DNA from 2 places in the Rothia sp. HMSC066G07 genome. Region 2 is predicted to be linked to the other one. Evidence: riboswitches for the same ligand, from Rfam matches in the RefSeq annotation. Region 2 holds a riboswitch; the other holds the start of a gene.

Region 1 (4,439 bases), on a different contig from region 2:
TTTCGTACGATGACCTGTATGCGCGTTTGGCTGAGATCTTTGAGGGTCTGCCTGCGGAGGCGTATGACGAGAACCTAAGCGCTTTGGCGGCTGGTTCGATGCTGTGGGTCCGTGTGATTGATGATCCGCTGATTGATGACGCGACTTGGGCGCAGATGACCAGCGATGAGGTTCTGGATGAGGAGGAGCAGCAGATTGCGTTGGATTCCTCTGAGGACGCTGTCTCTGACGATGAGGATGACGTGGTGGAGGACTAGCCACTGCGGCTTACTGACACGGCTCTCTGGCGCGGCTTTCTGAGCTCCGTTTGATAGGCGCTGCTTGGTAGGCGCTCCTCGATAGGCACTGCTTAAGCACAAGGGAGGGGCGGGTAGAAGAATGATCTTCTACCCGCCCCTCCCTTTGCGTTTGCAAGGTTGTGTTTGCGGGCTTGTATTTGCGGGGGTTTGCAGGACGCTTAGCCCCGCGACGCCTTACCGAGCAGCCTTACTGGGCTGCCTTGTTGCGGCGCTTCTGTTCACGCTTCTTCTCGCGGCGAGCCGCACGCATACGCAGCGGACCGGGCGCCTTCACCGGCAGCAGCAGGAGCAGACCCGCCACCACAACGATCAGAATACCGAGCACACCCCAAATCTGCGCGCCCATGATGCTCACGCACAGACCGAACAGCATCGGTGCCAGGAAGCTAGTGGCACGACCCGTGGTCGAGTACAGGCCGAACAGCTCACCCTCAGTACCGGGATCCGCCAGGCGAGCCAAGAAGGTGCGGGACGCCGACTGTGCCGGGCCCACGAACAGGCACAACAGCAGGGCGCATACCCAGAACACGCCCGGTTCGGGGAAGAACATCAGCGGGGTAGCCGCCAAGATAATGCCGACCAGCGAGATAACAATAATCGCCTTCGGGCCCAGGTAGTCATCCAGGTAGCCGCCCAGGATCGCGCCAGCCGCCGCGACAGCGCTACCGGCAATACCGAACAGGATCACCTCGGAAGTGCTGAAACCGAACGTGCCCGCCGCAAGAATACCGCCGAACGTAAAAATACCGGACAGACCATCACGGAACACCGCCGAAGCAATCAGGAACCACAGGGTCTGCGGGGACGTCATCTTCAGCCGCTTAATGGTGCGCCACAGCGCCTTGTAGGAGGCGAGCAGACCGCCCTGACGAGCAGGGGAGAAACGCTCCATACCGAGCTCCAGGAAACGCAGTTCGCGGGTGGGCAGCACCTCCGGCAGGAAGCGCTCGCGGGTGCGCATACGCACCAGCAGCGGCAGGCAGAAGATCAAACACCAGGCGGCGGCAAACAGTGCGACCGCACGGATATTCAGGGCGTTATCGGTGGTCAGGCCGAGTACTTCGGGGGTAAGCACAAAACCCCACAGCACCACAGCCAGCGCCAGGATACCGCCAATGTAGCCGGCAGCCCATCCGGCGCCCGAAATCTTACCGATATTCTCCGGGTGGGAGATACGCGGCAGCACGGCGTTATAGTTCACGTACGCGAACTCGCTGAACACGCTCGCCGCAGAAATCAGGGTGACACCCAGCCACAGGTACTGCGGGGTGGGGCCTACGAAGAAGCACGCCGCCATCGAAGCGACCAGCAGTAGCGTGTTCACGCCGAGCCAGAAGATGCCGCGGCCAGACTTGTCGTTACGCTGACCGGTCACCGGCGCCAGAATCGCAATGAGGAAACCGGCGATAGTCAGACCCAGCGACAGCGCCGAAGAGGTCTCTTCGGGGGAGCCGAAGTAGCTGCTGGTCAGGTACACGGTGAAGATGAAGGTCGTCATAATCGAGTCGAAGCTCGACGAACCAACATCCCACATGACCCAGGACGCGACCGAACGGCGGCTGTTCGCGTGGTCAACGACCCTACGCTGAGCCTTCGCCTTACGGCGGGGAGAAGAAATAGTCATAGTTGTGCTTTCGGATGCCGAGGTGGCGCTTCAGCGTAGCGGTGGCGTGAAGCCTGCTGAAGTAGAGCGGGCGTGCTGAAGAGGGAACACCAGGCGGTACGTACCGAGCGAAGATACGTACCGCCTAGTTCATGAACTTTCGCGCGGAAAGCGCAAAGTCTTAGTTGAAGAAACGACGCTGCAGGCGAGCAATACCGAAGCTCACCACAGCACCCACGACGGAGGTCAGAACGGTCCAGAGGATGACCTGACGCAGGGTGTCTTCAGACTCGTGGGAAATGGCGGGAGGCTGGTTACCGGTAGCCTTGGTCCAGGCTGCGCCCAGGCCCTTACCAACCAGGGCAGCAGCGCCCATGTTGATACCCGCAATAGCAAGCTTAGCGACGGGGTTCATATGTATCTCCTTAGCTGTATACGATGCGGCGTCCTGCCCGTGAACCCCTTCGGGGTTGGGTGAGAAAAGAGCGCCACTCCCTAGCGTATAGGGTTTAAGGCGTTCGTGCCGCCTTGGAGCCTCTCCGTCCCAAAATTGTACACCGTGCAATTCTGTAATGTGGGCAGAAGAACGAAACAAAAAGCGGCAAATTGGCACGAACAGCCAGACAAGCCTACAATCGAACCTGGGTTCCCACCCGCACCACAACGGTACGGACAAGGAACCCCACACGACAGGGGAGCGCCACCGAGGCGCTGAGAGTGCTAAGCAGACCCTCGAACCTGATCCGGTTAGTACCGGCGTAGGGAGTCGAATTTCTTCTCAATGCCCTCGTCCAATCAGAGGGCGAGGACATTCCCCTTCCAACGACGGAAGGACCACCAATGTCACAGAACCTTACCTCCACAACGCAGGACGCACCGAAGAAGCCGAACCTGCGCTGGCGAGTCAACGAAATCGTCATCGCCGCAGTTATCGCAGTAGCCTGCGCCGTCATCTTCTGGATCTGGGACATCGCAGTTAGCCCCGCCACCAAAACCGCACTCGTAGCAGCACCCGAATTCCGCCCCATCATCGGCGGCGCGTGGCTGCTCGGCGGCACCCTCGGCGGCCTGCTCATCCGCAAGCCCGGTGCAGCACTCTTCTGCGAAATCGTCGCAGCATTCATCTCCGTACTCTTCACCGGCGGCGCGTGGAGCGGCGAAATCCTGATCGCAGGCTTCTTCCAGGGCGTCGGCGCTGAAATCGCCTTCGCAATCTTCCGCTACCGCCGCTGGAACGCAACCGTCGCCATCTTCGCCGGTGCGCTCAGCGGCCTGTTCATGGGCGTTAACGAAATCTTCATCTACTACCCCGACATGGAACCGGTCAAGGCAATCATCTACGTAGCGTGCGCCGTCATCTCCGGCGCAGTCATCGCAGGCTTCCTGGCGTGGATTCTCGTGCAGAACCTCGCCAAGACCGGTGTGCTCTCCTCGCTGGCATCCGGCAAGACCCGCCGCTAACCACCAGCAACTAGCCACCCCTAGTCACTCACCACTCGGCACACTACAGCAGCCACACAAAAGGCTAAGGAACCATCATGGAAGCAACACCGCGCGGGGCGCGCATCGAGCTCAACAACTTCAGCTGGCACCACCCCGGACGCCCAGAACCCGTCATCAGTGGACTCAACCTCACCATCAACCCCGGTGAAAAAGTCCTGCTACTGGGCACCTCCGGCGCCGGCAAATCGACGCTCCTGCACGCCATCGCCGGTGTGCTCCACGATGACGATGGCGAATCCGCCGGCGGCACCATCACCATCAACGGGCAAGCACCCGCCGAAGCACCCGGCACCGCAGGCATGATGCAGCAGGACCCCGAATCCTCCATCGTCATGGCAACCGTCGGCAACGACGTAGCCTTCGGCCCCGAAAACCTGCGCGTACCCCGCGAAGAAATCTGGGGCCGCGTCACCGAAGCCCTCACCGCAGTAGGGCTCAACCACCTTGCCCTCGACCACCCCAGCAGCGCACTGTCCGGCGGACAGAAACAGCGCCTCGGCCTGGCGGGCATCCTCTCGATGCACCCCGGCGCCATGATCCTCGACGAACCCACCGCCAACCTCGACCCCTCCGGCGTGCAGGAAGTACGCGACAGCATCCTCACCGCTGCGGAGGCGACCGGCGCGACCCTGCTCGTCGTAGAACATCGCGTGAGCATCTGGGCGCCGCACATGGACCGCATTATCGTACTCGGCGAAGGCGGCACTATCACCCACGACGGCGCACCCGACACCGTACTCACCGAAGCCCGCCAAGAACTCATCGATGCGGGCGTGTGGGTACCCAACTACGTGCCGCGTGCACCGCAGAGCGACAGCGATAGCAAGCACGGCGAGCACGGCGAGGCGCTACTGCGCGCCGAAAACCTCAGCATCACCCGCGCACAACCCACCCCCAAACAACGACGCGCACGCCGACGCACCATCAAACGCCTCGGCGACACCCCCGCACCCGCACCCACCGACCTGCCCGTCCTGCGCGGCGGCATCAACCTCACCCTGCACGCCGGCGAACACCTCAGCGTGCTCGGCCCC
Region 2 (4,439 bases):
ACGGGTGGTCCGCGTGATTCTGCGAGGAGAGCACAGCACCCACCTCTTCGTACAACCAGTAGCAGGGCAAGATAGCGGCGGCACCGACCACGTAATCATCACCGGCGGCGGAGGCACGCAGGAAATTCGTGTACCCCATCGTAATAGGCGAGGGCCCGCCCAGACGCGCACGATTCGCCAGCCAGCCCTCGTGCAGCTGCGATTCGGCGGCAATCGCCTCATGAGCGCCAGCCGCCCAGTGCACCTGCGCCTCAGCGGTATCAGCACGCGCCGAGAGAGTCGCGAGCGCACGCGAATAATCACGCAGGTAGAGGGCGTCCTGGTCCAGGTAGAAGGAGAACAGGTCCTCATCGAGGGTGCCGTCACCGAGAGCACGCACGAAGGGAAGGTCCAGAATCTGACGCCAAGTTTCGCCGCCCGCAGCCCAGAGAGCGGCGGTCCAGGGACCGGCGGGCTTGACGACGGCTTCACCGGCGGGCACGGGGCTGACCGGCAGCAGACGCTCCGGGCTGGTGCCGTCCAGGGCATTGCCCTCAGAGTCGGTGGTGGCGAGCAGGTGATGCCACGGGTACGCGGAGGCGGCAGCCTCCAGGCGGCGAGCACGGGCGGCGTGGTCCACCGGGCCGTGGCCCTCACCGGAGCCAACCTGCAGACCGGCACCTGCGGCAATGGATTCGTGGAGCCAGCGGGTGCTCCACTGCAGGGCGCGGTGGGTGTCTTCGCTGGTCAGCTGCTGGTCTGCAGCGTGCTCTGGGGCTTCGGTGTGTCCTGGGGCTTCGGCATGCTGCAGCAGTTCCACGCCCAGGCGGGTTGCCAGCGAGGAGGACAGGGAGCATCCGGTGCCATGCGTATTGCGGCTCTCCAGGCGCGGGGTACGCACATGCGCGCAGGTGCCATCCGGGAAGACCGCGGTGTTACCGGCGTCCTGACCGCACAGGTGGCCGCCCTTCACAATCACGGTGGTTCCGGTCGCCGCAGCAAGGTTCGCCGCCTGTTCGTGCGCCTCATCAAAAGTCTGGGCGGGCTCCTTCTCACAGAGCACAGCAAGCTCCGGAATGTTCGGGGTAATCACATCCACGAGCGGCACGAGGTCGCGCAGCGCCTGCTCCGCCTCCGCCTGCAACAGACGGTCACCGCTAGAAGCAATCATGACCGGGTCGAGCACGACCACGGGCACCGGGTGCTCGCTCAGCCAGGTGCGGACGGTACGGATCGTGTCCGCGTCGCCGAGCATGCCGATTTTCACGGCGTCAACCGTGACGTCATCAAAAACGGCGGCAAGCTGCGCGGTCAAAAATTCCAGGGGCGGGGTGAATACTTCGCGCACTCCGCAGGTGTTCTGGGCGACCAGTGAGGTGGTCACGCACATGCCGTAACCGCCGGATGCGGTAATGGACTTGAGGTCCGCTTGAATGCCCGCACCGCCGGAGGGGTCGGTTCCCGCAATGGAGAGAACCCTCGGCACCCTAGAGGTCTGAGGTGCCCCGTGAGTTCCGCAAGTGCTCGCGCCGGGTACAGGGTTGGTGGGGGTGGTGGGTGCGCACGCGGGCGCAGTAGGCTGCTCTGCCATTATCGATAATCCCTTCGCTAGTTCGAACTAGAGCAGGTTCAATGGGTGATTCTCTCAGCCTTGAGTTTTCTTACGCCGTTTCGTGCGCCCCCTGTGCCGTATGCCCTTCGTTGGGCGGGTGTTGGGCGGGTCAGCGGGTCGCGGGCGTCTCAAGGCACCCCATATCGCTCTGCCAGGTTATCACAACGATTCTCAGTAGCTGAAAGTTTTGCGGGTGACAAGTGAATCTCTCCGAAATTTTCGTTTGAGCATTGCGGTACTGCACCACCATTCCGGCTCAGGTTTCCAGCGCAGGCTTCAGCACCCCCCCCCAGAACTCGCCCGTTAAAAGGCAATGCCCGGCACCGCTTTAGACGGTACCGGGCACTATCAGCCGGACATATCGCCGGGCATATCCACCGGGCTAGGCCAGAGCTTAGGTGAGGGCGAAAATCTCTGCCGGTGAACCCTCCGCAATGATCCTACCCTCGTGTAGCAGGACCGCACGGTCAGCCAGCGAGGCGATACGCGCATCGTGCGAAATGATCAGCACCGCACGGTTCGCCAGCACGGCGCGCAGGGACTCGGTTGCGTCCGCAAGCTCCAGCTGGGTGGTGGACTCGTCCAGAATCACGGCGTGCGGGTCGGCAAGCACAATACGTGCCAGCGCCAGCTGCTGAATCTGGTCGCGAGTCAGCGGCGAATCCGCGCCACTGACAACGGTGTCCATGCCCTGCGGCAGGTCGCGCCACCAGCGTGCACCGACAGCGTCCAGGGCCTCACCCATCTGCTCGGCGGTCGCGTCCGGCACGACCACCGTAAAGTTATCGGCGAGAGTACCGAAGAAGACGTGCGCTTCCTGGGTGCAGACCAGCAGGCGCGGGCGGCCGTCGGCGGCGGCATCGGTCGGGAAGTCGCCGTGACCGACCGGGCGACCCATCACGGTGATGGTGCCGTCCAGGGCGGTCAGCGAACCACCAATCAGACGAGCCAGGGTGGTCTTACCCGAACCGGAACGGCCCACCAGGGCGAGCGCCTCACCGCGGCGAATCTTCAGGTTGATACCTTCCAGAACGAGGGCGTCGGGCGAGTAGCCGTAGGAGACGTCGGTGCAGTCAATGGCGTACTGCGGGTCCTTCACGGCTTCATCCGAGACGGCGGCGAACGCTTCGGCACGGTGCTGTGCACGCGCCTCACGCTGCTTCTTCGCCAGGGAGACCACACCGAACACGCGGCCCATGTTCACGAGCATGATGCGCAGGCTGCTGACGTGGTGGTTCAGCATGTCGGCGAGGATTCGCAGGCTGAAAACCATGACCGAGGCGGTCGCTACGGCGCCCCAGGAAGCCCAGCCGAGAGCCACGCAGGCGGCGCCCCAGAGCATGCACAGAACCGTCGGGATCCAGGCGTTAATAGCGTCCACGGTGAAGTACAGCTGGCGGATGCGCACCATGCCCAGCTGCGCGGCGAACTGGCGCTTGTTCTCACCGGCGAAGGCGTCTTCGCGGGCGGTGTGAACGCCCAGCTCACGGATCGTGGAGGTGCCGCGGATATTCTCGGTCAGCACGCTGTTGAGGTCACTCACGCGCTCCTGGGCGGTCTGGTTGCGTGCCGCCATGAGCGGCAGCATCTTCGACATGATGAGGGCAAGACCGGCAATCATGGGCAGCATGATCAGGCCCATTGCCGGGCTCACGAACGCCAGGGAGATCGTGGAGATAATGAAGTACAGCACCACGTAAATCGCGCCGAGCAGGTCCTCGCTGACGGACTTGGCCGCCGAGGAGAGGTCGTCGGTTACGCGGGTGAGCAGGTCGCCGCTGCCGGCTTCTTCCACGGTGCGTGCATCCAGGTCGAGGGTACCATCGAGGGTGTCCTGGTTGGCGTCACGGGTGACGAGTGCACCCAGTCGTGCCGCACTGTACGAGGAGACCATGAGGGTTATCGCCTGCACGATGAACGCCGCCAGAATAATCAGAATCGGCTGCCACGGGTAGCTGGAGAACTTGCCCGCCACCACGTCGTCCACGGTAGCACCAATCTGCAGGGGCACCACCGCACCCATGAGGGTGCTGACCATGTAGATGACGAAGGTGTAGAGGGCTCGCCCCTTATGCGCCGCGAGGTAGTTCCACATGCGGCGTGCCACGTAGGCGGGGCTTTCGATGGGGAGCTGCTTTGCCATGCTAGTTCACCTCCTGATTCTGAGTGGTTTCAGGCTGAGCAGTTTCAGACTGAGCGGTTTCCGGGTAGCCGTCGCGTTCCATGCGGCGGGTCGTCTCCGCGGTCGTAGAGACAACGTAGACCTGCTCCAAATCCTGCAGCAGGCCGGGGTAGCCGACGGGCAGGCGGTCGCTACCAATCTGGGTTTCCATCGCATCGTAGATGTAGCGCTGGCTGGGTTCGTCCACGGAGTTCAGCGGCTCGGTCAGTATGAGCACCTGCGCGTCCTGTGCGAGTGCGCGGGCGAGCGCCAGACGCTGACGCTGACCACCGGAGAGGTTCGCGCCTTCGCTGGTGATGCGGGCGGCGAAGTAGTCTTCGGGGTTGCGTCCGCCCAGCCGGTAGGCGATTTCGCGGGAGTCGGTAATCTTCAGCAGTTCCTCATCCTTCGCCTGTGCCAGCTCCTCGTCGGGGTTCGGCACGGTGCCCAGGCGCAGGTGCTCCTGCAGGGTTCCCGCAAAAATCATGGGGTTGGGTTCGCTCAGCAGCACGCGGCGGCCGGAGGCGTCCTTGAGGTCCTCTCCCCCGCGGCGTAGGGTGCGGGCGAGCGCCTCGGCGTAGTCTTGCGCGGTGAGGTTGTAGTCGCGCGGATTGACGTACACGATGCGCGGGTTGCTTGCACCGGCGGGGGCAACGGGTACGGGCACCTCGAGGGTGCTCGCCTCGA

What was found. A riboswitch is a leader RNA that binds a small molecule or an ion and turns the genes downstream of it on or off. The one in region 2 is predicted to bind thiamine pyrophosphate.
Region 1: linked by a shared signal. The riboswitch ahead of HMPREF2971_RS07000 (ECF transporter S component) and the one ahead of HMPREF2971_RS04110 (bifunctional hydroxymethylpyrimidine kinase/phosphomethylpyrimidine kinase) in region 2 are both predicted to bind thiamine pyrophosphate.

Annotation. Positions count from the first base shown of each region.
Region 1 is NZ_KV816928.1:12,049-16,487, reverse strand. It holds gene HMPREF2971_RS07015 (septin family protein) at 1-257, shown strand, start outside; gene HMPREF2971_RS07010 (MFS transporter) at 487-1,923, opposite strand; gene HMPREF2971_RS07005 (DUF4235 domain-containing protein) at 2,084-2,317, opposite strand; TPP riboswitch at 2,584-2,684, shown strand; gene HMPREF2971_RS07000 (ECF transporter S component) at 2,743-3,363, shown strand; gene HMPREF2971_RS06995 (ABC transporter ATP-binding protein) at 3,441-4,439, shown strand, end outside.
Region 2 is NZ_KV816924.1:89,099-93,537, reverse strand. It holds gene HMPREF2971_RS04110 (bifunctional hydroxymethylpyrimidine kinase/phosphomethylpyrimidine kinase) at 1-1,570, opposite strand, end outside; TPP riboswitch at 1,562-1,742, opposite strand; gene HMPREF2971_RS04105 (ABC transporter ATP-binding protein) at 1,986-3,734, opposite strand; gene HMPREF2971_RS04100 (ABC transporter transmembrane domain-containing protein) at 3,736-4,439, opposite strand, start outside.